DNA from 3 places in the Nocardia sp. NPDC004711 genome. Region 1 is predicted to be linked to each of the others. Evidence: riboswitches for the same ligand, from Rfam matches in the RefSeq annotation. Region 1 holds a riboswitch; each other region holds the start of a gene.
The links. Region 1 has a riboswitch for S-adenosylmethionine ahead of ACWEKS_RS09720 (aminotransferase class V-fold PLP-dependent enzyme). Riboswitches for the same ligand answer to the same signal wherever they lie in the genome.
Positions count from the first base shown of each region.

Region 2: it holds a riboswitch for S-adenosylmethionine, as region 1 does, so the genes downstream of both, ACWEKS_RS20765 (rhodanese-like domain-containing protein) here and ACWEKS_RS09720 (aminotransferase class V-fold PLP-dependent enzyme) in region 1, are expected to answer to the same signal.
Region 3: it holds a riboswitch for S-adenosylmethionine, as region 1 does, so the genes downstream of both, ACWEKS_RS02550 (bifunctional o-acetylhomoserine/o-acetylserine sulfhydrylase) here and ACWEKS_RS09720 (aminotransferase class V-fold PLP-dependent enzyme) in region 1, are expected to answer to the same signal.

Region 1 covers NZ_JBSGCB010000008.1:62,994-73,342, reverse strand. The annotation lists gene ACWEKS_RS09745 (NAD(P)H-dependent amine dehydrogenase family protein) at 1-984, opposite strand, end outside; gene ACWEKS_RS09740 (SDR family oxidoreductase) at 1,010-1,798, opposite strand; gene ACWEKS_RS09735 (TetR family transcriptional regulator) at 1,948-2,577, shown strand; gene ACWEKS_RS09730 (DUF2752 domain-containing protein) at 2,751-3,203, shown strand; gene ACWEKS_RS09725 (hypothetical protein) at 3,222-3,410, shown strand; gene ACWEKS_RS09720 (aminotransferase class V-fold PLP-dependent enzyme) at 3,427-4,740, opposite strand; SAM riboswitch class IV at 4,797-4,910, opposite strand; gene ACWEKS_RS09715 (class I SAM-dependent methyltransferase) at 4,975-5,508, opposite strand; partial or broken gene ACWEKS_RS09710 (class I SAM-dependent methyltransferase) at 5,531-5,722, opposite strand; gene ACWEKS_RS09705 (NADP-dependent oxidoreductase) at 6,053-6,997, shown strand; gene ACWEKS_RS09700 (class I SAM-dependent methyltransferase) at 7,125-7,739, opposite strand; gene ACWEKS_RS09695 (biliverdin-producing heme oxygenase) at 8,073-8,732, shown strand; gene ACWEKS_RS09690 (LysE family translocator) at 8,886-9,512, shown strand; gene ACWEKS_RS09685 (flavin reductase family protein) at 9,526-10,074, opposite strand; gene ACWEKS_RS09680 (YbaK/EbsC family protein) at 10,152-10,349, opposite strand, start outside.
Region 2 covers NZ_JBSGCB010000019.1:70,946-81,294, reverse strand. The annotation lists gene ACWEKS_RS20780 (MarR family winged helix-turn-helix transcriptional regulator) at 1-169, opposite strand, end outside; gene ACWEKS_RS20775 (type 1 glutamine amidotransferase family protein) at 166-804, opposite strand; gene ACWEKS_RS20770 (O-succinylhomoserine sulfhydrylase) at 950-2,164, opposite strand; gene ACWEKS_RS20765 (rhodanese-like domain-containing protein) at 2,199-2,621, opposite strand; SAM riboswitch class IV at 2,636-2,751, opposite strand; gene ACWEKS_RS20760 (Rv0361 family membrane protein) at 2,814-3,260, opposite strand; gene ACWEKS_RS20755 (FAD-dependent oxidoreductase) at 3,548-4,939, shown strand; gene ACWEKS_RS20750 (amidohydrolase family protein) at 5,007-5,879, shown strand; gene ACWEKS_RS20745 (CaiB/BaiF CoA transferase family protein) at 5,988-7,085, shown strand; gene ACWEKS_RS20740 (YceI family protein) at 7,167-7,703, opposite strand; gene ACWEKS_RS20735 (MmyB family transcriptional regulator) at 7,807-8,628, shown strand; gene ACWEKS_RS20730 (LuxR C-terminal-related transcriptional regulator) at 8,693-10,349, shown strand, end outside.
Region 3 covers NZ_JBSGCB010000002.1:209,848-220,196, forward strand. The annotation lists gene ACWEKS_RS02515 (error-prone DNA polymerase) at 1-2,074, shown strand, start outside; gene ACWEKS_RS02520 (hypothetical protein) at 2,180-3,169, opposite strand; gene ACWEKS_RS02525 (DUF167 domain-containing protein) at 3,310-3,570, shown strand; gene ACWEKS_RS02530 (tRNA (cytidine(34)-2'-O)-methyltransferase) at 3,581-4,045, opposite strand; gene ACWEKS_RS02535 (DUF3017 domain-containing protein) at 4,084-4,401, shown strand; gene ACWEKS_RS02540 (hypothetical protein) at 4,490-4,651, opposite strand; gene metX (homoserine O-acetyltransferase MetX) at 4,831-5,949, opposite strand; gene ACWEKS_RS02550 (bifunctional o-acetylhomoserine/o-acetylserine sulfhydrylase) at 5,991-7,340, opposite strand; SAM riboswitch class IV at 7,437-7,548, opposite strand; gene ACWEKS_RS02555 (TetR/AcrR family transcriptional regulator) at 7,561-8,271, opposite strand; gene ACWEKS_RS02560 (MFS transporter) at 8,410-9,903, shown strand; gene ACWEKS_RS02565 (NADP-dependent isocitrate dehydrogenase) at 10,257-10,349, shown strand, end outside.

The sequences.
Region 1 (10,349 bases):
GATGGCGCTGACCAGGCGGGCCGCGGTGCCGACCACGCCGGCTTCGGCGTGGTCGCCGTTGCTGTAGAGCTGCAGGTCGAGGAGGTAGTCGGGTTCGCCCTTGACTTCGACTCGGTAGCAACCCTTTCCGGCCGGTTGGGGCCAGTCGGGAGCGAGGTCGGGGTGCAGGCGGGTGGTGTGTTCCAGGGTGAGGACCTCGCGGCCCTTGCTGATGCCGTGCACCTGGAAGCGGAGGGCGGCGGCGGTGCCGGCGGCGATGGTGCGACTGCCCACCTTCAGCTCTTCGCTCGCGGGCAGACGCTCGAAATGCTGTGTGACGGAGTCGAGTTCGATGTCGAGGGCGGCGGCCAGCTGGCGGATGACACTGCCCCAGGCGAGGGTGAGGACGCCGGGCTGGAGCAGCAGCGGCAAGTCGTCGAGGGCGCTGCCGAAGCCCATGATGTCGAACAGGACCTTGGGATTGTCGTAGGTGGAGTAGTCCATCACCTCCGAACAGATGATCTTGTCGATGCGCTCGGAGCCGCTGGACAGCAGCAGCGGCAGCCAGTCGTTGGCCCAGCCGGGGTCGATGCCGTTGACCCACAGGGAGGCGCCGCCCGCGTTGGCCGCCTCCACGATCGGGGCGATGGCCTCGTCGGGGAGGGTGCCGTAGGGGAACTGCAGGAAGACGGGGCTGCTGGAGACGACATTGATGCCGGCGCGGAGGAAGGTCTTCAGATCCTCCACCGCCTCCATCAGGCGGTCGTCGGCCATGGCGGTGTGGACGATGCAGTCGGGCTTCAGGGCCAGGAGCGCCTCGGCGTCCTGGGTTGCGGTGACGCCGATCTCGCGGTCGAGACCGGCCAGCTCGCCCGCGTCCTTGCCGGCCTTGGCGGCGCTGGAGACCCAGACGCCGACCAGGTCGAGCTCGGGGCGGGCGATGATGGAGCGCAGGGTGCGGCGGCCGACATTGCCGGTGCTCCACTGGACTACGCGGTACTTCATGGGAAAACTCCTGCGGCGTGGCGGATTACAGGTCGGGGATGGGGAGGTCCAGGTTGGGCGCGGCGATGCCGCCGTCCACCTCGAGCACCTTGCCGGTGATGTAGCCGCCCGCGCGGGAGCTCAGGTAGACGATCGCGGCGGCGATCTCCCACGGCTCACCGAGCCGGTGCAGCGGGGTGGCGTCCTCCATCTGCTGCTTGATCTCCGGTTGCTGCGCAACGACTTCCAGCGCGGAGGTGAGCACCGAGCCGACCGCGATGGCGTTCACCCGGATGCGGGGGGACAGGTCGGCGGCGGCCAGCCGGGTCCAGTGCGCGAGGGCGGCCTTGGCGGTGCCGTAGGCGAGGAAGCCGCGGCCGGGGGAGCGGCCCATCATCGAGGAGATATTGACGACCGAGCCGCCGTCGTTCTTCAGCATGTGCGGCACCGCGGCCCGGGTGAGGGCGTGCGCGGTGGAGACATTGAAACGGAATGCCTCCTCGAGGAATTCGGGGGTGGTGGTGAGGAAGGTATTGGGCATGGTGCCGCCGACATTGTTGACCACGATGTCGATGCGGCCGAGCTCGGCGGCGGCGGTTTCGGCCAGCGCGGTGACGGCGGAAAGATCCGACAGGTCCGCGGGGACCGTGATGGCGCGGCGGCCGAGCGCGTGGATCTTGCCCGCCACCTCGTCGAGCTGAGCGGCGGTGCGCGCCGAGATGGCCACGTCCGCACCGGCTTCGGCGAGGGCGAGGGCGGTGGCGGCGCCGATGCCGCGGCCCGCGCCGGTCACGACGGCGACGCGGCCGTCCAGTCGGAAGGTGTCCAGGATCATCGCGAATTCAGTCCTTCTGGGAGTGACGACAGTCACAAGCAGCTTTAAGCATTTATTCTTAATCGTCAAGGATAAGTTCTTTATCCGCTGGTGAACGGCTATGGTGCAGACTGTGGCAAGGATCGACAGGTGGCAGTGACGGTGTCCGAATGGCAGTGACAGAAGCGCGCGAGCGCATCATTCTCGCGGCGGAGCAGCTGATCGCCGAGCGTGGGCAGGCGGTGCCGCTGCGCGATATCGCGGCAGCCGCGGGACAGCGGAACAACTCGGCGATCCAGTACCACTTCGGCTCCCGCGACGGGCTCATCGAGGCCGTGGTCGAGCACCGGCTCGCCACCCTCGAGGTGCGGCGGCTGGAACTGCTGGCCGAACAGGCCGGAACGGGTGCGACCGGCGTGCACGACCTACTGGAGGCGCTGGTCATTCCCATGCTCGAGCTGAGCGACCGGCACGGGATCAATCACTATGCGCGGTTCCTCGAACAGATCCACACCCATCGGGCGGTCACCGACGCGGCCAATCTGGAATCCGCGCGGCGCACCTCGGTGCGGGTGATCATGCAGCAGCTGGAGCGGGAACTCACCGACCTGCCGAAACGGTTGCGGCTGCGGCGGTTACGCGCCTTGCCGACCGTACTGTTCGCCTTGCTGGCCGACCACGAGCGGGCCGTGGAGGCCGGGCGGGTGGCCGCGGGGGACGTGACGGCGTGGGGGGAGATCGTGGACATGCTCGCGGGGGTGCTGACCGCGCCGGTGGTGGAGCGCGCGCCGATTCGCTGACGCCGGAGCGCGAACGGCCCGCCCCGGATCGAATCCGGTACGGGCCGTTCGGACACCGAGCGCGGTGGACTAGCGCTGGTGCGGCTGAGGGTAGTTCGGCGGCTGCTGGTAACCGCCGGACGGCGGCGGGTAGCCCTGGCAGGGCGGTGGTGGTGGGGCTACCGTTGATGGTCGTGGACACCACGGCAGCAGCAGTCATGGAAACGCCCGCCCGGCCGCGATGGCTCGGCGTCGGGTTACCGCTGCTGGCCGGTGGGGCGGTGGCCGGCGGGCTGGCGTTGCTGCACTTCCGGGATCCGCACGTGCAGGGGGCCTACGGGGTGTGCCCGTTCTACGAACTGACCGGATACTGGTGCCCCGGCTGCGGCGGGTTGCGCGGGCTGCACAACCTCACCGATGGCCGGATCCTCGACGCCATCCACAGCAATGTGCTGCTGCTCCCGCTGACACTGGGCTTCATCGCCTGGTGGGGCGCCTGGGTGGTGCGCGGGTGGCGGGGCAATCCGGTGCCGCCGCGACTACCGCAGGTGCTGCCCAGGTACGCGGTGTGGGTGGCCCTGGCATTTCTCCTGGTCTTCACGGTTGTGCGGAACACACCGTGGGGTAGTTGGATCGCACCGGTTTAGGCGGGGCATGCTCTGCGTATGAGCGATTCGCTGAAGGAGCGCGTGCGGCAGAAGCTGATACGGCAGCTCGAGGAGGATGGGCCGCCGGACCCCGATCAGGAGGACACCCGGCAGCTCTCGGTCCTGGGCGACCTCGATGCGCTCGAGGCGGTGGCCGACGACGATCCACTCGTCGAGGTGCTCGCGGCCCGCTACATGGTGCCCTGACCGTTTCCCGGCCGATTCAGAAACCGCAGGCAGACCCGCCCTCGGCCGAACTGCCGAAGGGGCGGGTCTCGGGGACCGGGTTCCAATGTCCTTCGGTGCGGGCGTAATTCCACGCCGGGCCGTGCGCCACCAGGGTCGCGATGGCCTCGACGAGGCGGTCGACGTCGGCGGCGGTGGTGCCCAGGCCGATGCTGGCGCGCAGGGCGGCATCGACACCGAGGCGGGACAGCAGCGGGTGAGCGCAGAAGCGGCCGTCGCGCACCCCGATGCCGTGCTCGGCGGAGAGGTAGGCGGCCACCTGGCCGGGCTCGAAGCCGTCGACGGTGAAGGCGACAATGCCGACCGCGTCGGTGCTGTCGCGCCAGATCCGCAGGAAGTTCACGCCCGGAACGGTTTTCAGGCCGTAGCGCAGGCGATGGGTGAGGTACTGCTCATGCTCGAGCACGGTGGTCTCGTCCAGCTCGGCGAGGGTGTCGCAGGCCGCGGCCAGGGCGGCGACGCCCAGCACGTTCGGGGAACCGGCCTCGTGGCGCTGCGGGGCGGGAGCCCATTCGACGCTCTCGGTGCTCACCGAGCGCACCGCGCCGCCGCCGGCCAGGTAGGGCTCGGCCGCGTCCAGCCAGTCCCGGCGGCCGGCCAGCACGCCCGCGCCGAACGGGGCATAGGTCTTGTGACCGGAGAAGGCCAGGTAGTCGATGCCGGTGGTGCGCAGGTCGATTCGGCGGTGCGGGGCCAGCTGGGCGGCGTCCACCAGGATGCGGGTGCCGCACTGGTGGGCGATCCAGGCCAGCCGCTCCAGCGGCAGCAGTTCGCCGGTCACATTGGAGGCGCCCGTAACCGCCAGCAGCGCAGCGGGTTTCGAGCACAGCTCGGCGACCAGCCGCTGGATGGTCTCCTCGATGGTATCCGCGACCGGAACCACCCGGCGGCCGCGCCGGGTCCAGGGCAGCAGGTTGGCGTGGTGCTCGACGTCCAGCACCACGGTGTCGCCGGGCACGCAGGCGGCGAGCAGGTTCAGTGAGTCGGTGGTGTTGCGGGTGAACACCACCACCTGGTCCTCGGCCGCGTTCAGGAAGCGGGCGACCGAACCGCGGGCCGACTCGTAGCAGTCGGTGGAGACCCGGGAGGCGTAACCCGCGCCGCGGTGCACGCTGGCGTAGTAGGGCAGCAGATCCGAGACCCGGTCGGTGACCTGCCGCAATGCGGGTGCGCTGGCGGCGTAGTCGAAGTTGGCGTAGCCGGCCGTCCCGCCCTGGACCAGCGGGACCCGCAGGTCACAGCCGGAGACATCGGCGAGGGCGGCACAGGTCTGGTCGGCGAAAGCAGTCATCACGAAATCCCGTCGGATTCATGGACGCGCGATCGGGAAAAGAGAAATCGATCGAGAGTCCGCGCTTGCCGCGCCCGGTCGGGCGTCGGCCCGGTCGTCACCCGGAGCACCCCACCGCGGAGGAGGGTTGCCGACCAGCAAGCCGGGGCTTCGCGCTGGTACTCATGACCTGATTGCAGAGACTGGCAGACGGCTCGCGGGCTTGTCAACCCCGCCCGGTCGTGGCGGCCGCCGTCACGATTTGCGGGCCGCCCCGCAGCGTTCCAGGTCGGGCACCCGGACGTCGCGCCCGATCGGGTCGAGATAGCTCGCGGTGTACTCCGGTCCGCCCGCTTGCTCGACCTCGCACCAACCGTGGTCGGCCAGCAGTGCCGGGACCTGGTCCGGAAGCATACCGAAGGTCCAGAGTCGTTGCCGCGCCACGAATCTGCGGTAGGTGGCGGCGCAGCCCTGGAGGTTGGTGCCGTCCAGAAAGTCCTGCCGGATGTAGCTGAAGATGAGCTCGCTGCCGGTGGGGGCCTCGGCGAGAGCTGAAAAGGTGTCGCGCACAGCGGGTTCGGTCAGGTACTGCGTGACGCCCTCCCAGAGGGAGAGGGTCCTCGCGTCGGTGCGGTAGCCGTGCTCGGTCAGCGCGGTGCCGAGGTCATCGGTTTCGAAGTCGATCGAGACCTGAGTCACGCTGTCGGGCAATGCTATTCGCTTCCGCTTCTGGGCGATGTTGATCGGCAGATCCACTTCGAAGGCGGGAAGTCCGGCGGGCGCCGCCAATCGGGTACGCCTTGGTGTCGAGTCCCGCGCCGAGTACCACGATCGCCTCGATGCCGTGGGCGATCGCAGCTCCGGTCCAATCGTCGAAATACCGTTTGCGGCAGGTGAGGCTCTCCCAGGCGCCGACTCCCTCTCGGCTCATGCCCGAGCGCAGTAGGCGTCGCCCGGCGGGTCGGCGCGCGATCGACCGCCACGCGGCGGGCAGGCTGCGCACGACATGCTGGAGCGTCGCCGGTCGGTGTGACGAACGGCGCGACCGTTGTGACTCGCAGCCGCCTTCCAGAGGGCAGGGGTGCCAATCAGGTTGGGGATAACCGGATCTCACCGGGTTCCCGGGCAGTATGGAGCGGCCGGCCTCCGGCCGTCCCCACCTGGTGCTCCAAGCGCGTCCGCAGGCCCATCGGCGCAGGTAGCATGGGCTGCGCCCGCGCGTGTGATGTGCAGTTCGCACGATGTCGCGCCGCGGGGCGTCTGCTGCAAGTTCGGTTCTTCCGGATCTTCCCGACCACGTGGCCGCACGGCCTGGATACAGGGAGGTATTCACATGAAGGCGATCGTGGTGACGGACCGGGCCGCTGGAACGGCCGGGATGACGTTGGTGGAGCGGCCCGATCCGGATGCGGCGAGGTTCGCGAGCCTCTCGGGCGCGAGCTACGGCGATGTCATCGTCGAGGTTCATGCGTCGGGATTCACCGGGGATGAGTTGGAGTGGCCCTCGACCTGGGTCGATCGGCTCGGCCGGGACCGGACGCCGTCGATCCCCGGGCACGAGCTGGCCGGGGTGGTCAGCGCTCTCGGCTATGGCACCACCGGCCTGTCGGTGGGGCAGCGGGTGTTCGGGCTGACGGACTGGACTCGTGACGGCACGCTGGCGGAGTACGTGGTCGTCGAGGCACGTAATCTCGCGCCGCTGCCGGGCGACATCGACTTCACGGTGGGCGCGGGCGTCACGATGGCGGGCTTGACCGCCTGGCAGGGGCTGTTCGAGCACGGCCGGCTTCAGGCGGGGCAGAGCGTCCTCGTGCACGGTGCAGCCGGCGTAGTCGGGTCGATGGCAGCCCAGCTCGCACGTGAGGCCGGCGCCTACGTCATCGGCACCGGGCGCGCGGCCGGCCGGCAGACCGCGCTCGACTTCGGGGCGCACGAGTTCGTCGACCTTCAGAACGACTCTCTGGACGACATCGGCGGAGTCGATCTGGTCTTCGATGTCATCGGCGGAGACATCCAGAAGCGGTCGGCGGATCTCGTTCGAGCCGGAGGAACGCTGGTGACCGTCACCGGGCCGCCCGAGGCGCGACCCGCCCGCGGACTGGCGATCGACTTCGTCGTCGTATCCGACCGCACCCAACTCGGTGAGATCGCCCAGCGGGTGCGCGACGGACGAGTGCGGACGAACATCGGCACGGTTGCGACCCTCGACGACGCCGTCGCCGCCTTCAACCCCACCGAGCGACGCAAGGGAAAGACGGTCATCCGCGTTCGTTCGTGAGGACCCTGGATAGCGACCGGTCCAAGGCCGACGGCGCCTCGGTTTCCGCCACTGTCCGAGCCCGGGGTGTCGGCTTCGGAGGCACCTGCACCCTTCTCATGCTTGCGATAAAGCCCCGGTGCGGCTCTCATGCTTGCGATAAAGCCCCGGTGCGGCGCAGCCGATAGAGGTGGACCATCCTGGCCGCCACCTTCAGCATGGGCACGTCTTCGATGATGGTCCAACCTGGGAATGCGGCCGTGATGTCTGCCGGTGCGGCGCCGCGTGGCAGTGGGCCATGGCGGCCCAGTTCGAATGCGACCATGAGCAGGGTTGCGTCTGCGGCGGCGGCGATGTCCACCTGCCGGCCCATGGTGTGCCGTTCGGGGTCGGTGAGGCCGTGGAAGACACCGAAGTCCAGAATCAGCCGGTATCCCGTGCCGACCTCGGCCGGGAGGGCGGTGATATCGCCTTCCAGGAAGCGGGCATCGACGCCGGCGGCGCGGGCGCGTCTGGTAGCGAGCCGGATCGCCTTCGGCACGATGTCGACCCCGGTGACCCGCCAGCCGCGGCGGGCCAGTTCCACGGCGTGCCCGCCGGTGCCGCAGCCGAGATCCAAGGCGGTCCCGGCGGGCGGCTGTGCTCCCGCCTGCTCCTGGTCGAATTCGGCGGCCAGTATGCGGGATACATCGCGCTGCCGGGCCGCTGCTTCCCATGGGCGAAATCCCAGCGCATGCGCTACCCGATACCTGAAAACGCCCATGCTCGGTCCTCCTACGTGGGTCATGATGGGCAACTCGGAACCGCGGTAGGCGCGGCATCGTCATCGGTGGGCCGCGATCGTCTGGAGGATAGGGGATCGGGTCGGCGCTGATCGTCAGCGGTTCGGAAGGCGATCGCTGTCCGAACGGGAGTCTCCCGCCGGCCGACCCATCGTTGTGACTCGCACACGACCGTATCGGAAAAATCGTCCGAAAGTTGGATCGGGTGGGCCGCAAAGTTCGAATCGCGCGAACGTTGCTGGGGCGTATGGTCGGTGTCGAAGTTAGGGTAGCCAAAGTGGTGTGCCCCCGAGTTGACCACGAGGAGCCCGACCATGCTGGAGACCAGCACCCCGTTCTCGACGCTCATTCGCACCGCGACCGAGCAGCAGCACAACGAGGCGGAACACTCCACGTTCATGCGCGACATGCTCGGCGGGCAGCTCGGGGTGGAGGCCTTCTACCGGTACACCGCCCAGCTCTGGTTCGTCTACGCCGCCCTCGAAAAGCGCTCCGCCGCACTGGCTTCCGACCCGGTCGCGGGTCCGTTCGTCAAGCCGGAACTGGCGCGGCTGGCCGCGCTGGAGGCCGACCTGGCCCACCTCGGCGGCGCGAACTGGCGCGATGAACTGACCGCACTGCCCGCCACCACCGCCTACGCCGCCCGCATCGAGGAGTGCGCGGACGACTGGCCGGCCGGCTATGTCGTCCACCACTACACCCGCTACCTGGGCGATCTCTCCGGCGGTCAGGTCATTCGCGGTACCGCCGAGAAGCTGTGGAACCTGCCCAAGAAGGGCGACGGCGTGCGGTTCTACGTCTTCGAGGACATCGCCAACCCGGCCGCGTTCAAGCGCGACTACCGCGAGGCCCTCGACCAGCTTCCCCTCGACGGCCCCGAGGTCGATCGCGTACTCGACGAGGCGCGACTGGCGTTCACGATGAACACTGATCTGTTCCGTGAGCTGGGTGCGGAATTCAGCGCGCGGAACTGAAACTCGCAACCCCGAAGGTCGCCGACCCCCGTTGATCGACAGGGGCGGCGGCCTTCGTCATTTCCGCGGTGCGTCGTTGACCCTGTTCGTCGGGGGCAGGGTCAGCGATCTCACCCTTGCGCCGGTCCGCGGTGATGGGTTGCCATGGAGGGCATGAGTTTTCCGCTGCTACTGAGTTTCGTGGGGTTGTGTGTGCTGCTCGCGCTCACGCCGGGGCCGGATACCTTTCTGGTACTGCGATTCTCGATGGCCGGATCGCGATCCGGAATCGCGGCGGCAGTGGGCTCGGCGTTCGGCGGGATCGTGTGGGCCACCGTGGTCGCGGCCGGGGTCGCGGCGCTGCTGGAGCAGTCGGCGACCGCGTATCGCACGCTCAAGGTGATCGGCGGAATCTACCTGGTGTACCTGGGCGTTCGGGCGCTGCTGGCGCATCGGCGCGGGCCCGGCGGGGCGGATGTCGCGGTGGCGCAGGGTGCGCCGGCGTCGCTCCGCTCGGCCTTCGCTGCCGGATTGCTGTCGTGTGTCTTCAATCCGAAGGTGGGATTGTTCTACCTCGCGGTGCTGCCGCAGTTCCTGACCCGGGTGACATTCCTCGACACGCTCACGCTCGGAGCCATCGAATCCAGTATCGCGGCAATCGAAATGATCCTGCTGGCGGTGGCGGCCGCGCGGGCGGTGGAGTTGCTGCGACGGCCGCGCGTCCGGGTCCGGCTGGAGCAGGCGAGCGCGGCGATCCTGGCGGCGCTGGGCATCGGCACGGCGGCCTCGGCCGCGGCCTGAGTCGGCGCCCGAGTCAGTCGGCGATCTCGGCGCGGTGGTACGCGCCGTTGTAATACACCAGCGGGCCGACCGCCGGGGAGTTCTCGGTGTTGTCGTGCACCTGGGTGACCAGGCCGATGACCAGGGTGTGGTCGCCGATCGGGAGGAGCTGATGGACCGTGGCGCGGACCCAGATGGGCGTGCCGTGCAGGACGGGTTCGCCGCTGCCGAGCGTCGTCCATAGGGACCGGTCGGTAAAACGCTCCTCGGCGGCCCGGCTGAACCGCTGGGCCAGATGCTTCTGATGCTCGCCGAGGAAATGCACCACCAGCGATTCGGCCCGCAGCATGGCCTCGATGCTGGAGGAAGTCTCGGCGATATTGAACGAGATGAGCGGCGGCTGTGCGGAGAGCGAGGCGAACGAGGTGGCGGTGAAGCCCACCGGACCCTGGTCGGACTCGAGCGTGACGATGGTGACCCCGGCCGGATAGTGCCGCATGGCGGCGCGGTACTGCTGCGCGGTAATGCCGCTCAGATCGTCGGGCACGTGTAGCTCGGTGCCGGGCGTCGGGGAATCGCTCACGTCACGAAACTACGTGGTCGAGCGCCCGGTTATTCCACCCTGTAAGAAATTGCCCGGTCCGCGCCGGTAGGTGGTGCTCAGTCCACGTCGATGGCCAGGCCCGCGGTGATCCGGACCAATTCCCCGAAGGTGGTGCGGAACAGCGTGTTCGGATGCCCGCCTGCGGCCCACAACTCCTGATACTGCGACAACGCGGTGTCGACGAAGGTCGGCAGATTGGTGGGGTGCCCGAGCGGGGCGACACCCCCGATGGGCTGCCCGGTCACCTCGCGGAC
Region 2 (10,349 bases), on a different contig from region 1:
TACCGGCCACCGGGAGCGGTTCGTGCAGAATCGCGCCGAGCACCTGCCACCACGCGACCGTGATCCCGGACGGCTTGGCCAATTCCTCTGCGATCGAGAGGAATTGGCCGTTCAGCTTGAACGAGGTGACGGCCGCCGCCCCGAACAGCTGCTGCGCGGTGCGGGTCATTGCGCGGCCGCCGCGCGCTGCTGCTCGTACTCGAACAACGCGTAGAAGCCCGCGGGATCATTGTCTCCGTACAGCCGGTACCAGGACTCCAGCACGTGCGGCTCGTAGATACCCAGGCGCGCGAAGATCTCGCGGGCGAAATCGACCGGTCGGGTGCCGGTCGCGGTGATCAGGTCACCGTCGGTGACCGCGGTCGCCTGCACATAGTGCTCGCCACCCGAATATCCGCTGTAGGCAAGATATCCCGCGTCATTGCTGGTGTGCCGCCGATCGTCCAGCAGGCCCTCCTGCGCCAGCCCGAACGTCGCGCCGCAGATCGCCGCCACCGGCACCCCGGCCGCCAGAAACTCCCGGGCCTTGCGCGCGAAGGCCGCCGGCGTCTCGGGATGCTGCTCGGTTTCGAGTCCCGGCAGGATCAGCATGGCGCTGTCGGCGGGCTTCAGCTCATCGAGGACCAGATCGGGCAGGACCCGCATGCCGCCCATCGAGGTGATCGGCGCGGCGCCGAGGGCGACCGTCTTCACCTGCCAGGTTCCCGGCTCGCGGTGCCAGAGTTCGCGATTGATGTGTGCGGTCGCATGCCCGACCTCCCAGTCCGAGAAGGTGTCGTACACGGCCATGTGGACTGTTTTCATCATGACAGCATGCTGTCATGTTTGACAGCATGCTGTCAAACAAGGCTCGACGGCTCTAAGGGCTGCTTCCGAATCCCCGTCGGCCCCTGAGCACGAAAAGGGCCGGAACCCAGTGGGTTCCGGCCCTTTTCGAATACTCGTCGGATCAGCTCAGCGCCTGGTCCAGGTCATTGAGCAGGTCCTCCACATCCTCGAGTCCGATCGAGATGCGGAGCACGCCATCGGTGATCCCCACGGCCGCACGACCTTCCGGGCCCATCGCCCGGTGGGTGGTGGTGGCCGGATGCGTGATCAGCGTCTTCGCATCGCCGAGGTTGTTGGAGATGTCGACGATGCGCAGGCGGTTGAGCACCTCGAAAGCGCGCTTCTTGGCCTCGTTCTCCGACGCCTTCAGCTCGAAGGTGATCACCGTGCCGCCGCCGGACATCTGACGCTTGGCCAGCTCGTACTGCGGGTGCGAGGACAGGAACGGGTACTTCACCCACGCCACCGCGGGATGGGTCTCCAGGAACCCGGCGATCTTCAGCGCGGAGTCCACCGACTGGCGCAGGCGCAGCGGCATGGTCTCCAGACCCTTGAGCAGCGTCCACGCATTGAAGGGGCTCAGCGCCGGACCGGTGTGGCGCATCAGGTTCTTCACCGGGCCGTCGATGTAGTCCTGCGGTCCGAGGATCGCGCCGCCGAGGACGCGGCCCTGCCCGTCGATGTGCTTGGTGCCCGAGTACACGGTGATGTCCGCGCCCAGGTCGAAGCCGCGCTGTAGCAGCGGGGTGGCGAAGACGTTGTCCAGCACCACCTTCGCGCCCGCCGCGTGCGCGAGATCGGAGACCGCGCGCACATCGGTGAGGGTCTGCATGGGGTTGGAGGGGGTCTCGAAGAAGACGGCCTGGGTCGGCACCGACAGCGCCTGCTCCCACTGGTCCAGATCCTCGCCGTCGACGAAGACGGTCTCCACGCCCCAGCGCGGCAGGATCTCGTTGGCCACCACGAAGCAGGAGCCGAACAGGCTGCGTGCCGCCACCAGGCGGTCACCCGCGGCGAGCAGCGCGCCCAGCGCGGTGAACACCGCCGACATGCCGGAGGCCGTCGCGAAACAGGCCTCCGCGCCGTCGATCAGGCGCAGCCGCTCCTCGAACATGGCGACCGTCGGGTTGCCGTAGCGGGAGTAGACGAAGTGCTCGATATCGCCGGTGAAGGACGCCTCGGCCGCCTCGGCGCTCTCGTAGACGAAACCCGAATTGAGGAACAGCGCCTCGGAGGTCTCGTCGAAGCCCGAGCGCCGGGTGCCGCCGCGCACGGCCTGCGTAGCGGGGCCGACGCCCTCGGGGAGCGGTTTGTCGAAGGAACCACCGGTGATCATGATTGCCTCCCTGCGATCCGGCCGGACACGAAACTCATGACTGACGCCAGGGCAGGCCGTCGGCCCGCCAGCCGGTGCCGCCGCGATGCCCCTGACCGTCGAGCGCACCCTCGAAGCCGTCGACCACATTGAAGGCCGGGGCGATGCCGAGGGTGGTGGCGGCGGTGGCCGCGCCGATGGAGCGCTGTCCGGAGCGGCAGATGAAGATGACCGGCGCGACCGAGTCCTGGCCGCGATCGCCGAGCGCCTGCTTCAGCTGATCGGTGAAACGGGCATTGGGCGTGCCGGAGACGTCCACCCACTCGATCAGCGCGGTCGGCCGGCCGATGCCGCTGGTGTCGGGCACCCCGACGAACCGCCACTCGGCTTCGGTGCGCACATCCACCAGCACCGCATCGGGGTTGTCCCGCAACAGTTCCCACGCCTGCTTCGGCGTGATGTCACCCGCGTAGCTCACTTGTACCTCCTGTGAATCCGCACTTGCCGCACCGCTGTCCGATGCGAGGCCAGGTCGTCACCCGGAGCACCCCGCCGCGGAGGAGGGTTGCCGACCAGCCAGCCGGGGCTTGACGCTGGTACTCATGACCTGGGTTGAGAGTGCCGAAAAAACGGCCCCACTGTCAAACCCCGGCCGCGACTTCGGCCGTTGTCAGGAATTGCAGACCAACCAGCGGGAATTCTCCCGGGTGAAGTGCCAGGTCGAGGTGGTCTGGGCGCCGGAGACCGTGAAAGTGACCTGCGCCGTGGCCTTCTCGCCGTCGACGGCCGGGTCGGCCAGCTTGTCGAACGTGACGGTCGCCCCGGTCGCGGCCGCGCCCTTGAGCGGCGAGGCATTCTCGTCGAATCCCTTGCAGGACAGGGTCGGATCGTACTTGCCGGTCTCGCTACGGGACTTGATGAAGTTGCCCGCGGCCACCGCGAGCCGATCGGAATCTGTGACATTCTTCTCAACCGGCGAGACCAGCGTCGCGATCACGATGCCCAGGATCACGACCGCGATGACGCTCGCCGCGACCAGGAACGGCCACATGCTGCGGGCCTCGTTCTGATCGATCGGAACCGCTGTCTCCCCGGCTGTCTCCTCGGCGTCGCTCATGGGTAGATCATGCCTGGTCGCCGCCGTGCGCCCGGCACGGCGTTCCCACGGTTCGGGCCTCGGCATTCCCACAGTTCACGGCCCTGCGCGTGAAGGGCCTCGTGCGCCATCGATAGAATCAGCAGAATTTCCGCCCCAGGCGCGGGAATAGCAAGACTACGCAGCAACGCTGCAGCGTCGGGGGCCAACGGCGGTCACCGAAGCCAGGGCGTCAACTTAGCCTAAGCTAAGAACGACGGCTGAGTTTTGACGACAAGTTAGTTTCGACCCAAAGGGTGCGCGGAAGAATGACCGAACAGAGTGCAGCGACCCGCCCGCTACGCATTGCGATCGTGGGCGCAGGCCCGGCCGGTATTTACGCCGCCGATGCCTTGATGAAGTCCGATGCCGAGGTGAGCATCGACCTCTACGAGCGCATGCCCGCGCCCTTCGGCCTCATCCGCTACGGCGTCGCGCCCGACCACCCGCGCATCAAGGGCATCATCACCGCCCTGCACAAGGTCCTCGACAAGCCGCAGGTCCGCCTGCTGGGCAATATCGACTACGGCGTCGACATCACCCTCGAGGACCTGCGTCAGTTCTACGACGCCGTCATCTTCTCCACCGGCGCCAACGCCGACCGCGCCCTCGAGGTGCCGGGCATCGACCTCGACGGCTCCTACGGCGCCGCCGACTTCGTGTCCTGGTACGACGGCCACCCGGACGTGCCGCGCACCTGGCCGCTGGACGCGGAGAAGGTCGCCGTCCTCGGCGTCGGCAACGTCGCCCTCGACGTGGCCCGCGTGCTCGCCAAGACCGGCGACGAACTGCTGCCCACCGAGATCCCGCCGAACGTCTACGAGGGCCTGCAGGACAACAAGGCCCTCGAGGTCCACGTCTTCGGCCGCCGCGGGCCCGCCCAGGCCAAGTTCACCCCGCTCGAACTGCGCGAACTCGACCACTCCCCGACCATCGAGGTCATCGTCGACCCCGAGGACATCGACTACGACGAGGGTTCCGAGGCCGCGCGCCGCCACTCCAAGCAGGTCGACATGATCTGCAATACGTTGGAGCAGTGGGCCATCCGCGATGTCGGCGACCGCCCGCACAAGCTGTTCCTGCACTTCTTCGAGAACCCGTCGGAGATCCTCGGCGCCGACGGCAAGGTCGTGGGCCTGCGCACCGAGCGCACCCAGCTCGACGGCACCGGAAACTGCAAGGGCACCGGCGAATTCAAGGACTGGGACATCCAGGCCGTGTACCGCGCGGTCGGCTACCTGTCGCAGAACATCCCGCTGCTGCCCTTCGACGACCAGGCCGGCACCGTGCCCAACGAGGCCGGGCGCGTGCTCGTCGACGAGGACGCCGACGGCGCGGCTCGCTACATGCCCGCTACCTACGTGACCGGCTGGATCAAGCGCGGCCCGGTCGGCCTCATCGGCCACACCAAGGGTGACGCCAACGAGACCATCGCCTGCCTGCTCGACGACGCCGCGAACTTCACCCCGGCCGCGCGGCCGGAGCTGGAGGCGGTCACCGAATTCCTCGAGCACAGGGGCATCCCGTTCACCACCTGGGCCGGCTGGTACCGCCTCGACGCGCACGAGCGCGCCCTGGGCGAGCCGCAGGGCCGCGAGCGGGTCAAGGTCGTCGAGCGCGACGAGATGCTCGCCGCCTCCGAACCCGGCAAGGTTTCCTGACCAGCGCCAATCCGGCTGCCGGACAAGGTTGTCCACACATGTCACCGTTCTGAGGCATGCTGATCACGTGTTCGATGCCCATCTCCACATCTTCGATCCGCGGTTCCCGCTGGTCGAGAACGAGGGCTACCTGCCCGACCCGTACACCATCGCCGCTTATCGCAAGCGCATGTCCCGCTTCGATATCGACGGTGGCGCCCTGGTCAGCGGGTCGTTCCAGGGCACCGATCAGAGCTATCTGCTGGCCGCCCTCGCCGAACTCGGCGAGGGCTGGGTCGGTGTCACCAATCTGCACGTGGACGCCACCGACGACGAGATCCTCGAGCTGAACCGGGCCGGAGTGCGGGCCATCCGGTTCAATCTCAAGCGCGCGGGCGGCGACATCGTCGGGCTCACCATGCTGGCGCTGCGGGCCTACGAACTGGCCGGCTGGCATGTGGAGCTCTACATCGACGGGTCCATGCTGGGCTCGCTGGAACCGGTCATCACCAAGCTGCCCAAGCTGTCGATCGACCATCTGGGCATGTCCGACGACTGCCTGCCCTACCTGCTCAACCTGGTCGACCGCGGGGCCAAGGTGAAGGCCTCCGGCTTCGGGCGGGTGGCGATGAATGTGGGCTCGGCGCTGCGCAAGATCCACACCGTCAACCCCGAGGCCCTGATGTTCGGCACCGACCTGCCCGGCACCCGGGCCGGACGGCCGTTCCGCGACGCCGACATCTCGCTGCTCGCCGACGCCGTGGGCACCGATCTGCACCGGGTGCTCGAGGACAATGCCCGCGCGTTCTACGGGCTGCCCGCCAAGGAACGCCTGTTCGAGGACCCGAACCCGACCATGCGCCGGGCCGCGGGCGAAGCGCCCACCCTGCGGCTGCCGCGCTCGGAGCTTCCCGGACCCCCGCCCCCGCCCACCCTGCCGCTGCCGATCATCGATCGCTGACGCAACGGGCCACCCTGTGAGGGCCGCGGAGACTTCGCGTTATTGTCATACCGTCAACACCGGTGTGTGAGCCGGTGCGCAGGATTCGACGACGAACCGAGGTAGGGCGTGAGCACTCCATCCACCGCCAAGCAGGGCCCGCTCGCGGGCATCCGGGTTGTTGAACTGGCCGGCATCGGCCCCGGTCCGCACGCGGCACTGCTGCTCGCCGACCTCGGCGCCGACGTGGTGCGGGTGCAGCGGCCCGGCATGCTGCCCGGCTTCATGGAGCGTCCGCAGTGGCGCGGCCGCACCATCGTCGAGGCGAACCTGAAGGATCCCGCCGACATCGAGCAGGTGCTCGGGCTCATCGAGAAGGCCGACGTGCTGCTCGAGGGCTTCCGGCCCGGCGTCACCGAGCGCATGGGACTGGGCCCCGACGCGGCGCTGGAACGCAATCCGCGCCTGGTCTACGGCCGCATGACCGGCTGGGGCCAGTACGGCCCGATGGCCGACCGCGCCGGACACGACATCAACTACATCTCGCTCACCGGTGTGCTGAACGCCATCGGCCGCAAGGGCGAACGCCCCGTGCCGCCGCTGAACATGGTCGGCGACTTCGGCGGCGGTTCCATGTTCCTGGTCTTCGGCATTCTGGCCGCGCTGGTGGAACGCCAGAACTCCGGCAAGGGCCAGGTCATCGACGCCGCCATGATCGATGGCGCACTCGCGCTCTCACACATGATCTGGGGCATGAAGGGCGTCGGCCTGTGGTCCGACGAACGCGGCACCAACCTGCTCGACACCGGCATGGCCTTCTACGACACCTACGAGACCTCCGACGGCAAGTACATGGCCGTGGGCTGCATCGAGCCCCAGTTCTACGCGGAACTGCTGCAGGGCCTGGAGATCTCGCCCGAGGGCCTGCCCAACCAGCTCGACCCCAACGGCCAGGACCAGCTGCGCAAGCTGTTCACCGAGAAGTTCAAGACCAAGACCCGCGACGAGTGGTGGGCGATCTTCGAACACACCGACGCCTGCACCACCCCGGTCCTGACTTTCACCGAGGCCGAACAGAATCCGCACATCCAGGCCCGCACCGGCCTGATCGATATCGACGGCGTCGTGCAGCACGCCCCGGCCCCGCGCTTCTCGCGCACGCCGGCGGGCATCCCGACCCCGCCGCCGAACGAGGGCACCCCGATCGAAACGGTCTGGGCGGACTGACCTTCCGCGCACGGCCGAACGCCCCCTGTGGAATTCCACCGGGGGCGTTGACTTTTCCGATGCGGCGGGTAGCTCCCGGACTTACGGGGCGACGAGCTGGATGTCGAGCTCGATGGCGATCTTGTCGCTCAGCATGGCGTTGGGCATGCCCGGGGCGACGTCGAACTCGCTGCGCTTGATGGTGCCGGCGGCGGTGAAGCCGGCGTGCTCCTTGTTGTCCTGCGGGAAGACCTGCACGCCGCCCCACTCGACCTCGAGGGTGACGGGCTTGGTGATGCCGCCGATGGTGGCCTCACCGGTGACCTCGAACTCCGCGCTCAGAGCGACGGGCTCGGGGACGCGGAAGGTCAGGTGCGGGCGGTTGGCGACATCGAGGATGTCGGCGCTGCGGACGTGGCCGTCGCGCATCTCGTTGCCGGTGTCGAAGGAATCGAAGTAGATGGTGGCCTCGATGGCGGCCTCGCCGGCCTCGTTGACCACGAAGCCGGTCTCGAAGCGGTTGAAGCGGCCGCGGACCTTGGAGATGCCCAGGTGCTTCACGGTGAAGTTGACCGAGGAGTGAGCGGCGTCCAGGGTCCAGGAGCCGGGGGCGAGGGTGGTCTGCTCGGAAGTCGTCATGTCAACCAGTCTAAGTGGACTCCGGTCCGCTTATCCACACCGTGGTTATCCGGGGACTGCCAGGGCGCGGATAACGGAACCAGGACCAGGCAGTATGGAAAGGGTGTCCCGTTCCGAATTCGCCGAGTTCCTGATCGCCCGCCGCGCACAACTGCAGCCCGAGGACGTCGGACTGCCCGCCGGCCGGCGACGGCGCACACCCGGCCTGCGCCGCGAGGAGGTGGCCGCGCTCGCCGGTGTCAGCGCAGACTACCTGGCCCGCCTCGAGCAGGGACGCGACACCAACCCCTCCACCGCCGTGCTGGCCGCCCTCGCGGAGGCGTTGCGGCTCAACGAGATCGAGAAACACCACTTCGGCAAGCTGGCCCTCGGGCTGGAACAGAAGGCTTCCTGCCCCGCCTCCGGGCAGGCCCGGGAACAGGTCTCCGAGACCATTCAGGCGGTTATCGACGCCCTGCAGCCGACGCCCGCGCTGGTGCTCGGGCGCTGGCTGAACCTGCTCGCCGGAAACCCCTCCTTCCGCGCCTTCGCCGAACCCCTCGGCATGTTCGACGCGGAGGCGCACGGCAACTTCGCCATCTACGTCTTCGCCCATCCGGCCGCCCAGCAGACCTTCCTGAACTGGTCCGACGCCGCCGATATGGCCGCCTCGTCCCTGCGCGCCGCCGCCACCCGGTTCCCCGACGACCCCTCGGTCGAGGCCGTCGTCACCGCCCTGAACAGCTACCCGGAGTTCGAGCGACGCTGGCGCGAGCACCGGCTCACCGACTTCCGATCCCTCGTGCTGAAGATTCAGCACCCGGCCCGGGGTGCGGTCGAGGTGGAGGTCGAGACCCTGGATCCGGCCGCCGACCAGACCGTCATGGTCTGGCTGGTCGACCGCCGCCAGGCCCGCACGCCCGGATTACGGCTGGTCAACGAATAAAACCGCAGGTTCCGGGGGTTTCGTTCCCGCTGCCGGGGCGGGTCGGGCCATCTACAGTTGAGCCATGGCTCGGAATTGGCCGATGGTCGAGCGGGTGAAAGAACTCGAGTCGATCAGGTCGGCACTCACCGGCGACGAGTTCGTCGGGGCGGTGCTCACCGGTGACGCGGGGGTCGGCAAGACCACGCTGGCACGGCAGGCCACCGCCGCCGTCGGCGGCAATATCCGCTGGGTCGCGGGCACCGAATCCGCCCGCAGCATTCCGCTCGGGGTCTTCGCGCACATGGTGGGGGTGTACACCGCCCACGATCCGGTGACCTTCATGGCGGCCGCGCGCGAGGCGCTGCTCGCCGACGGGCACACCATCATCGGCGTCGACGACGCCCATCTGCTCGACCAGCTCTCGGCCACCCTGCTGCTGCAGCTGGCCCTCGACAAGGCCGCCCACATCGTGTGCACCGTACGCAGCGGGGTGCAGGTGCCCGACGCGGTGACCTCGCTGTGGAAGGACGGGCATCTGCTGCGCATCGACCTGAAGCCGTTCACCCAGCGGCAGAGCGTGGAACTGGTGGAATCCATGCTGGGCGGGCAGCTGGAGGGCTTCACCGCCAACCTGATGTGGGAATCATCCGGCGGAAACGCGCTTTTCCTGCGGCACCTGGTCGAGGGCGCGCTGGAGGCCGGGACGCTGCGGCAGGTCAGCGGGGTCTGGCAACTGCGCGGGCGCGCGGCCGTGACCTCGGAATTGGCTGCGCTGCTGGAGGATCGGGTCGAGCAGCTGCCCGAGTCGGTGCTGCGGGTGCTGGAACTGCTCACCTTCTGCGAGCCCATCGACCTGGACGTGCTCTCCGAACTCGCGGGCGAGGAAGCGGTGGAATCCGCCGAATCACGTGGTCTCATCAGGATTGTCGAGAACAGCCATCAGCTGCTGGTGCGCTACAACCATCCGCTGTTCGGTGAGGTGATCCGGCGGCGGCTGGGTATCGCGTCGGCGCGGCGGCTGCGCGGGCGGCTGTACTCCTCGCTCCGGGACCGGCCGATCAACTCCGCGTCCGAGCGCATCCGATTGGCCGAATTGGCCTTGGACAGCGATAAATCCGCGGACCTCGAGCTGTTCCAGGCGGCGGCCGCGGATGCCATCGCGCTGGCGAATCTGCCCTTGGGCGAACGGTTCGCCCGCGCGGCGGTGGAACGCCAGGGCGGAGTGGAGGCCGCCGACCTGCTGGCCCGCGCGCTGTTGTGGCAAGGGCATCGCATAGAGGCCGAGCGCACCCTGGCCGGATTCGATCCGGACGAGATGAACGAGGTGCAGCTGGCGCGCTGGGGCAGCACCCGGGTGTCGAACCTGCTCTGGTCCATGGGCGACGCGGATCGCGCCGATACCGTGCTGGAATCGGTGCGCAACCGGATCACACATCCGAAAATTGTTGCGGCACTGGATGGTCTGGCCTCAGCGTGCGCGGTCAACGAGAACCGGATCGACGACGCGTTCGCCCTCGCCGAGCCGGTCATCTCCGCTCCGGACGCGCCACCGTGGGCGGTGTTCTGGGCTGCCTTCGGTGGCGGATTAGCCCTCGCGCTCATGGGACGCGGTGAAGCGGCCCGGCAGTATGCGGCCCGCTCGCACGCCGTGGAGTCCCACATCGACGGGTTGAACCGATTCATTTCCGCGCACGCGGAAGTGCTGGCCCTCACCTTCACCGGCGAGCTGGAAGCCGCGC
Region 3 (10,349 bases), on a different contig from region 1:
CTGCCGCGACAACGACATCCTCTGCCAGGGCCGGGGTTCCGCGGCCAATTCGGCGGTCTGCTACGCCATCGGCATCACCAATGTGGACCCGGTCGCCAACAAGCTGCTGTTCGAACGGTTCCTGTCGCCGGAGCGGGACGGGCCGCCCGACATCGACGTGGACATCGAATCGGATCGGCGCGAGGAGGCCATCCAGCACGTCTACGCCAAGTACGGGCGCGAATACGCGGCGCAGGTGGCCAATGTGATCACCTATCGCGGGCGCTCCGCGGTGCGGGATGCCGCACGCGCCCTGGGCTTTTCGACCGGACAGCAGGACGCCTGGAGCAAACAGGTGAGCCGCTGGACGGGCGTGGCGGAAGAGCAGCACACCGACATCCCCGGCGACGTCCTCGCGCTGGCCGGTGAATTGGAGGGTCTGCCAAGGCATTTGGGCATCCACTCCGGCGGAATGGTGATCTGCGACCGGCCCATCGCCGACGTGTGCCCGACCGAATGGGCGCGCATGGCCGATCGCAGTGTGCTGCAGTGGGACAAGGACGACTGCGCGTCGGCGGGACTGGTCAAGTTCGACCTGCTCGGGCTGGGCATGCTGTCGGCGTTGCACTACATGATCGACCTGGTGGCCGAGCACAAGGGGCACACCGTCGAACTGCATCGGCTGGACCTGGGCGAGGAAGCCGTCTACGACATGCTGTGCCGCGCCGACTCCGTCGGCGTCTTCCAGGTGGAGTCCCGCGCGCAGATGGCGACCCTGCCGCGCCTGAAGCCGCGGAACTTCTACGACCTGGTGGTGGAGGTGGCGCTCATCCGGCCGGGACCGATCCAGGGCGGGTCGGTGCACCCCTACATCCGTCGCCGCAATGGCAGGGAGAAGCCCGATTACGACCATCCGGCACTGGAGAACGCGCTGGAACGCACTCTCGGCGTCCCGCTGTTCCAGGAGCAGCTCATGCAGATGGCCGTGGACGTCGCCGGATTCACCGCCGCCGAGGCCGATCAGCTGCGCCGCGCCATGGGATCCAAGCGGTCACCGGAGAAGATGGAACGGCTGCGGGCCCGCTTCTATCAGGGCATGAAGGACCTGCACGGCATCACCGGCGAAGTGGCCGACCGCATCTACGAGAAGGTGTACGCCTTCGCGAATTTCGGTTTCCCGGAAAGCCATTCGCAGAGTTTCGCCTCACTGGTGTTCTACTCGGCGTGGTTCAAGCTGCATCACCCGGCCGCCTTCTGCGCGGGACTGCTGCGCGCCCAGCCGATGGGGTTCTACTCGCCGCAGTCGCTGGTCGCCGACGCGCGACGGCACGGGGTGGTGGTGCATGGGCCCGACATCAACCACAGCCTGGCCGAGGCGACCCTGGAGGCACAGGGCCTGGAGATCCGGCTGGGGCTGGCCGCGGTCCGGCACATCGGCACCGAGCTGGCCGAACAGATCGTGGCCGCCCGCGAGATCGGGCCCTACACCACGTTTCTCGACCTCACCGGGCGCGTGGAGCTGAGCGTGCCACAGGCCGAAGCGCTGGCCACCGCGGGCGCGCTGACCAGTCTCGGCGGCACCCGCCGCGAGGCGCTGTGGGCGGCGGGCGCGGCCGCCGGGGAACGGCCCGACCGGCTGCCCGGCACCGGCGCGGCCACCGCCGCACCCGCCCTGCCCGGGATGAGCGCGCTGGAGCTGGCCGCCGCCGACGTGTGGGCCACCGGCGTCTCGCCCGGCAGCTATCCGACCGAATTCCTGCGCGAGCGCCTCGACGCGCTCGGCGTCATCCCCGCCGCGCAGCTGCTCGACATTCGTGACGGCACCCGGGTTCTCGTCGGCGGCGCGGTCACCCACCGGCAGCGTCCGGCCACCGCGGGCGGGGTCACCTTCCTCAACCTGGAGGACGAGACCGGCATGGTGAACGTGGTCTGCTCGGTCGGCCTGTGGGCCCGCTACCGCCGCCTGGCCACCACCGCGCCCGCCCTGCTCATCCGCGGGCGGGTGCAGAACGCCGAGGGCGCGGTCACCATCGTCGCCGACCATCTGCAGCGCATGGACCTGCGCATCGAGGGCCGTTCCCGCGACTTCCGCTGAACGCGGCCGCCGGCACCATATTTCGGTTGTCGCATCGAACGGCGCGCCCGCGCTTCGGGTGAGAGGCAGCGCGCGCCAAGGGTTTTCGCCTGAATTGGCGAACGGCTAGAAGTCGCCGCCGCCGGAATCGCCGCCGCCGCCGAAGTCACCGCCGCCACCGGAGTCGCCGCCACCGAAATCGCTGCCGCCGCCGAAGTCGTAGTCGCCGCCGCCTCCGCCCCACTCCTGGGGGCCGGGGTCGTAACCGCCGTAGCCGCCGGATTCGGGGGGCGGGCCGTATTCCGGGCCGCGGTCGCGCTCGTGTTCGCCTTCCATCCGGCCCAGTTCGTAGCCGAGCAGGCCGCCGCCCAGGGCACCGCCGACCGCGCCGAGACCGGCCGCAGCACCGGGGCTCATACCGGGACGGCCACCGCCGTAGGGCGGCGCGGGCGGGCCGCCGTAGCCCGGGCCACCCGGGGCGTAGCCGCCGCCGAAACCACCGCCGCCGAACGGGGCGGGCGGCGGCGGGGTGCCGCGGCGACGGCGGAGGAACGCGACGACCGCCGCGACGATGCCGCCGATGACCAGGATCGGGCACAGCAGGCCCAGCCAGCCCCAGCCGCTGCTCTTGCTCTCGGGCTTGGCGGCGGGCTGGTGCGCGGGGGCCGGGTTGCCGGCCTTGACGCTGGTGGGCGCGGCCTGATCGGCGGCCGTCTTCAAGGCGCCCAGCGCCGCGATGGTCGCACCCGTGTAATCGCCGCTGCCGAGCGCGTTTCCGAAGGCGGTCCCCGCGGGCGTGGTGTCGCGGATGTGGGAATTCGCGCCGGTGCGGATGGTCAGCCACTTGGTCTTGGTATTGACGGCCAGCACCACGTCGGTCGGATTCTTGACGTGGGTCTGGGTCTCCGTGTCGAATTTGGCCCGATCGTCGGAGTACTTCTCGGTGGTGAAGATCTGTACCGGATCCGTCAGCTGCAGCGCGGCATTCGTCACCTTGGTGACATCGAGCACCTTGGAATCGTCGTGAACGGTGACCGGCCCGGCCGCGGCCGTACCCGTCGCCAGCAGGATCACCCCCGCCACCGCCGACAGCAGCAACAGCAAACGCTTGACCATCTGAACTTTCCTTCCCGGGCGACCTTCCTGCCGCCGCGGCATCGCCTGCGACACTACGACGTCCCCGCCTCGATCGCTGCCCTCGAGTCTGTGCGCTGTATCGCAGGCCCCGCCCGTTGACCCGGACCCCCTCCGCGACAATGGGGTCGGGCGCGGGAAGGGAGTGCGGCGTGTCGACAGTGGTCCGGGCGACCATCAAACCCGGCAGCAAGAAGGGGCCCCTGGTCGAGATCCTCGACGATGGCGCGCTGCAGCTGTACGTCCGCGCCCCGGCGGTGGAGGGCAAGGCCAACAAGGCAGCCATCGAGCTGCTGGCCGCCCACTACGGCGTCCCCAAATCCGCGGTCCGCCTGACCGGCGGCGCGACCTCCCGCTTCAAGCGCTTCGAAATCGACGACTGATCCCGGAGACTCAGACCGCGCCCGGAAAACCCAGCTGCCGCCAGGCCTCGTACACGGCGACGGCCGCGGCATTGGACAGATTCATCGAGCGCCGGCCCGGCAGCATCGGGATGCGCAGCTGCTCGGTGACGCGGGGATCGGCGAGCACCTCCTCGGGCAACCCGGTCGGCTCGGGCCCGAAGAGCAGCACATCGCCCGAGCGATAGGCGACATCGGTGCTGTGGGTGGTGGCCGTCGCGGTGAAGGCGAAGACCCGCTCGGGCCGAATGGCATCCCACGCGGCGGCGAGACTCTTGTGCACGGTGACGACGGCCAGGTCGTGGTAGTCCAACCCGGCCCGGCGTAGCTTCGGCTCGGATAGGTCGAAGCCGAGCGGTTCGATCAGGTGCAGTTCGCAGCCGGTGCCGGCCGCCAGCCGAATGGCATTGCCGGTATTCGGAGGGATGCGAGGTTCGAAGAACACGAGATGGAACACGGGCTCCAGCATCGCAGAGGGCCGGATAAGCTCGTCCGGTGACTCCAGCCCATGCCGCACCCGAGAGCCGTAGCAGTCGTGCGGGGGAGTTCGTCCGGGGCAATCTGCCCATACTGCTGGTAGCGGTGGTGCTGGTGGTGGCCGTGGTCTTCCTGGCCTGGGACCGCTGGCGGCGCGGCACCTTCTTCTTCGGCGGCGGGACGCTGCTGGCGGCGGCACTGCGGCTGATTCTGCCGACCGACCGGGCCGGTCTGCTCGCCGTGCGCAGCAAGGGTTTCGACGTCGCCTGGCTGACGGTGCTGGGCGGCGCGATCATCGCACTGGCCGCGACCATCAGCAGCCTCGGCGTCACCTAGACCGCGCCGAGGTCGGGGCCGCGACCGGAGTCGCGGCACTGAATGTTCGATCGGAGGGTGGCCGCGAACCCGCGGCGCTGGGGGATTGCTAGACCGAGGTTATGCGGCGGCCGAGTTCACGGCGCAACACTTCCTGGTCCGGGAGTCTGTGCAGGACACGGAGTATGGCCGGGCGAAGTTCACGCTGCTCGTCCTCGGAGAGCAGATCGACGAGATCGCGTAGATCCATGTCATCGAATGCGGCGGTCATGCCTGAATACATTACGGGTGCCGAGCCTTGCGCACACGTATTCCGGGCCGTCGGTTACGGAGGTGTCATGTGCGCGAAACCGGAAGCGCGTCACGGCAATTCGCGTGAAACGGACACGATACGCGAGGTAACGCGCCTCCGGTGAGGCAGCGGAGATGCAGCGGACGGGCAGCGTTGTTTCAGCGGTCCGACTCGCGCTGGGCGCGGGCCAGGTCCATCGTCTCCAGCATGAGCTTGCCGACCGCCTCGGTCTCGGTCAGGAACCCGTCGTGACCGTCCCGGGACCGGATGATCTCCAGCCCTTTGGAACCCGGCAGCAGATCGGCCAGCTCCTGCTGGGTACGCAGCGGATACAGTCGATCCGAGTCCACCCCGCCGACCACGCACGGCACCGGCGTGGACCCCAGCGCCGCCACGACACCGCCGCGGCCACGGCCCACGTCGTGGCGGTTCATAGCCTCGGTGAGCAGCACGTAGGTGGCCGGGTCGAACCGCGAGATCAGCTTGTCGGCCTGGTACTCCAGATAGCTCTCCACCGCGTAACGCCCACCCGCCCACGGGTCCTCGTCGCCCTGGGCATGGTTCTCGAAGCGGTGGTCGAGCTCGAACTCGGTGCGATAGGTCAGGTGCGCGATGCGCCGGGCGACGCCCATGCCGGTCATCGGGGCGCGCCCGGTGCCGTGGTAGTTGCCACCCTGCCAGTCCGGATCGGCCGTGATGGCCGCGATCTGGGTGGTCTGGGTGCCGATCTGGTCGGCGGTGCCGCGCGGGCCGACCGCCAGCACCAGGGCCGCCCCAACCCGTTCGGGCCGGGCGATCATCCATTCCAGCACCCGCATGCCGCCCATGGAGCCGCCCACCACGGCGGCCAGGCGGTCGATGCCGAGCAGGTCGAACAGCGTGATCTCGGCGGTCACCTGATCGCGGATGGAGATCTCGGGAAATCGTGCGCCCCAAGGCTTTCCGTCCGCCGCCAGCGAGGACGGCCCGGTGCTGCCCTTACATCCGCCGAGCACATTGGTGGCGATGACGCACCACTCGTGGGTGTCCACCGGCGCGCCGGGGCCCACGATGCCGTCCCACCAGCCGGCCTGGCCGTGGTGCACGTCGGCGGGGCCCACCACGTGCGAATCACCGGTCAGCGCGTGCTCCACGAGCACCACGTTGTCCGCGTTCGCCGATAGTTCGCCCCACCGCTGCACAGCCAGCGTGACATCGGGAATGACGGCTCCGGTCTCGAGCTCGACATCCCCGATGGCAATGCTGCCGAGCGTCCCGTCGGGCGGCGGCAGCAGCAGCTCCGCCGCGTGCCGGGACGTGTTCGATTCGATGTTCACGGTCAATTTGCCGCCGCCGTCAGTCCGGCGCGCAGATCCGCCAGGATGTCACCGATCCCCTCGATACCCACGGCCAGCCGGACCAGACCAGGTGTGACACCGGAAGCCAGTTGCTCGGCGGGCGTCAGCTGGGAATGCGTGGTGGAGGCCGGATGGATGACGAGCGAGCGCACGTCCCCGATGTTAGCGACATGGCTGTGCAGCACCAGCGCCTCCACGAACTTCTTGCCGGCGTCCACGCCGCCGGCCAGCTCGAAGGAGACGATGGCGCCGACACCCTTGGGCGCCAGCTGTTTGCCCCGCTCGAACCACGGGGAGCTGGGCAGTCCTGCGTAGTAGACCTTCTCGACGCCGGGCTGCTCGGTCAGGAACTCGGCCACGGCCTGGGCATTGGCCACGTGCCGTTCGACGCGCAGGCTCAGCGTCTCGATGCCCTGCGCGATGAGGAAGGCGTTGAACGGCGACACCGCCGCACCCAGATCGCGCAGCAACTGCACCCGCGCCTTGAGCGCGTAGGCCGGTGCGCCGAGATCGGCGAACACGGCGCCGTGGTAGCTGGGATCCGGGGTGGTGAAACCCGGGAAGCGGGACTCACCCGCCGCGTCCCGCACGGTCCAGTCGAAGTTGCCGCCGTCCACGATCACGCCCGCGACCGCGGAGCCGTGCCCGCCCAGGTATTTGGTGGCCGAGTGCACGACGATGTCCGCGCCCAGTCGCAGCGGCTGGATCAGGTACGGCGTGGCGACGGTGTTGTCCACGATCAGCGGCACGCCCGCCGCGTGCGCGACCTCGGCGATGCCGGGGATGTCGAGCACCGAGCTGCTCGGATTGGCGACGGTCTCGCCGTAGAACGCCTTGGTGTTGGGCCGCACGGCCGTGCGCCACTGCTCGAGATCGTCCGGATCCTCGACGAAGCTGACCTCGATGCCCAGCTTGGGCAGCGAGTAGTGCAGCAGGTTGTAGGTGCCGCCGTACAGGTGCGGGCTGGCCACGATGTGGTCGCCGGCCTGCGCCAGATTCAGGATCGCGTAGGTTTCCGCGGCCTGACCGGAGGCCAGCAGCAGCGCGGCCACACCGCCCTCGAGCGCGGCGATGCGCTGCTCCACCGCGTCCTGGGTGGGGTTCATGATGCGGGTGTAGATATTGCCCGGCTCGGCGAGCCCGAACAGCGCGGCGGCGTGATCGGTGTCGCGGAAGGCGTAGGAGGTGGTCTGGTAGATGGGCAGGGCGCGGGCTCCGGTGGCCGGATCGGGAGCCTGTCCGGCGTGAATCTGCTTGGTCTCGAAGGACCAGCCGGCCGGATCCAGGGTGCCGTCAGCCGAGACGGCCGCGGGCGCGGTCGAGTCACTCATGTGTTCTGCTCCAAAAACAAGGTCGCCGAATGGCGGAAGTTTGACGTTACCGAGAGGCGAATGGGCTTCGACAACAACACATTTCGGTAGACCTCCTAGTTGCGCTTGCGTTCGGCCTTCGAACGCCGGGTCTGCACCCGGAGCACCCCACCGCAGCTGGAGGGTTGCCGATCAGCAAGCCGGGGCCTTAACGCTGATGCTCTTGACCTGTTGCGCGATTCTAGCGGGCGGACGCCGCTGTTTCGGAAGTGGGGCTGGCCACAGCGGGCCCCGCGCAGGTGCGCACGAATTCGTGATACGCGCCGACCACGGCCTCCGCCATGCTGCGCGGTGACTCGATCAGACGCTCGTCGGCGAAGCCGGAATCGGAGTCCGATTCGGTGCCGGCCCGCATGATGGCGTGGAAGGTGCCGAGCAGCAGCCGAACTCGCAGATCCGCGACGGTGGTGCCGAGGCGTTCGGCCAGCACCTGCGCGGTCTGCTCGGTCTTGTTCTCGGTGGCGGCCATGCTGCACGCCCGCACCGCGGCGGTGGACCGGATGATGCGCTGCATCTGCTGGAACCAGCGGAAGGGCAGCGGTTCGTCGTGGTCGACGACGCGGTCCACAATGGACAGGAAGCTGTCCAGCAGCGCTTTCAGCTCGTTGCCGGTGCTCGGCTGCTCGCGCAGCGCGTCCGCGTGTGCCCGCGCCCAGTCGGCGATGGGCGCGATGACGATGTCTTCCTTGCTGTCGAAGTACCGGTTCACGGTGCGCGGCGAGACGTCGGCCTCGTCGGCGATCTGTTCCACGGTGGTGGCGTCGAAGCCCTGGGCGTCGCACAGCCGCAGGGCGACGTCGATGATCCGCGCCCGGGTCTGTTCCTTCTTCCGCTCACGCAGGCCCGGCCGGTGACGTGCGATCACACCGAGGTGAGTTGACAACTCCGACATACCTCCATGGTAGGGGTTCGGGCGCTTCTCACGTCCCATTATGCCAAATGTCGCAGCACGACAAATTTCTCTTGACGTCAATTGGCCTTGAGGGTCAAGATTGTCGAGGGTGTCCCGGACCGTCCGTGAGGAGACGACATGACCGCCGCGACAGAAACACTCGAAGACCGATCACACAGCTCGGACCAGCGCGGAGCCGCGCGCTGGTGGGCCCTGGGCGTACTCGCCATGGCCCAGCTGATGGTGGTGCTGGACGCCACCATCGTCACCATCTCCATGCCGTTCGCCCAGCGTGACCTGGGCATCAGCGACGGCGACCGGCAATGGGTGCTCACCGCCTACACGCTGATCTTCGGCGGCCTGCTGCTGCTCGGCGGCCGCCTCGCCGACTACCTGGGCCGCCGCCGCATGTTCCTGATCGGCCTGGTCGGCTTCGCCGGGGCGTCGGCGCTGGCCGGGCTCGCGCAGAACGGCGCGGAACTCTTCGCCGGGCGCGGGCTGCAGGGCGCGTTCGCCGCCCTGCTCGCGCCGGCCGCGCTGTCACTGGTGTCGGTCACCTTCACCGAGGCCAAAGAGCGCGCTCGCGCGTTCGGCGTCTTCGCGGGTGTGTCCGCGGGTGGCGCGGCCATCGGCCTGATCGTGGGCGGCGCGCTCACCGAATACGCCAACTGGCGCTGGTGCCTGCTGGTCAACACCCCGATCGCGCTGATCGCCTTCCTCGGTGCGCTCGCCTTCGTGGTCCGGGACGTGCCCGCGCCGCGCACCGGCGGCTACGACCTGCCCGGCGCGGTGACCGCCACGCTCGGCCTGGTCTCGGTGGTCTACGGCTTCAGCCGCGCGGCCTCGGACGGCTGGACCGCGAGCACCACCCTGGCCCTGCTGATCGCGGGCGTCGCGCTGCTCGCCGCCTTCGTCGCCATCGAGCGGCGGTCCTCGAATCCGCTACTGCCGCTGCGTATTCCGGGGGAGATCAACCGGGGCGGCTCGTTCCTGGTGGCGCTGCTGCTGCCGATCGCCATGTTCGCCATGTTCATCAACATGAGCTACTACTTCCAGATCACGCTGGGCTGGTCGGCGCTGAAGGCGGGGGTGGCGTTCCTGCCCTTCCCGATCGGCATCGTCGTCTCCGCGGGCGTCGCGAGCGGGTTGCTGCCGCGGATCGGGCCGCGGCCGCTGATGATCACCGGTTCGGTGCTGGGCATGGCCGGGCTGCTGTATCTGTCGCGGCTGAGCTTCGGGGACAGCTATGCCGGGGGCGTGCTGCCGGCAGTGATTCTTATCGCGCTCGGCATGGGCGGGCTGTTCGTGGCCATGCAGACCACGGCGCTACATCAGGTCGAGGAGCGTGACTCCGGTGTCGCGAGTGCGCTGCTCAATGCCGCGCAGCAGGTGGGCGGCGCGATCGGCACCGCGCTGCTGTCGACGATCGCGGTGCAGGTGGCCGAGCGGTTCGCGAAGAACAATCCGGGCGTCGACCACGTGATGGCCCGGGCCGCGATTCATTCCTATGACATCGCGTTCCTGATCGGCGCGGGATTCTTCCTGGTGACCATTCCGATCATCGCGTTCATGGTGCGGGACAAGCCGGAGAATCTGCTCGAAGGTTCCGAGCACGTGCACGTGGGCGTCTGACCCACCGACTATTCACCCGCGGGTCGCGGCAACATATATCCCGCGGTCCGCGGGTTTGGGGTTGCCGCGGGCCGCGGGTTTTCGCATCCTGGAAAGTGCGTAAAGTCACGCGAAAAGCTACTTATCGGTAACCGCACTGAATCCCGCACAGCGGGGGCCACCCGAGCGGTGAGATCGATAGCAGCAGTACGCTTGTCTTGCTTGACGCCACAGCGTACGTGGACTTGGCACCACAGGTCCCGTGCCGAGCGCCATGCGTATACGTTGTCTGTTGAACAGCTGGGGTCCGCTACAAGCGGTGCTCACCGGCCGTGCAATGGGAGCACCACCTTCCTAGGAGGACACGAAGATCCATGTCCAAGATCAAGGTTGAAGGGACCGTCGTCGAACTCGATGGCGACGAGATGACCCGGATCATCTGGCAGTTCATCAAGGACAAACTGATC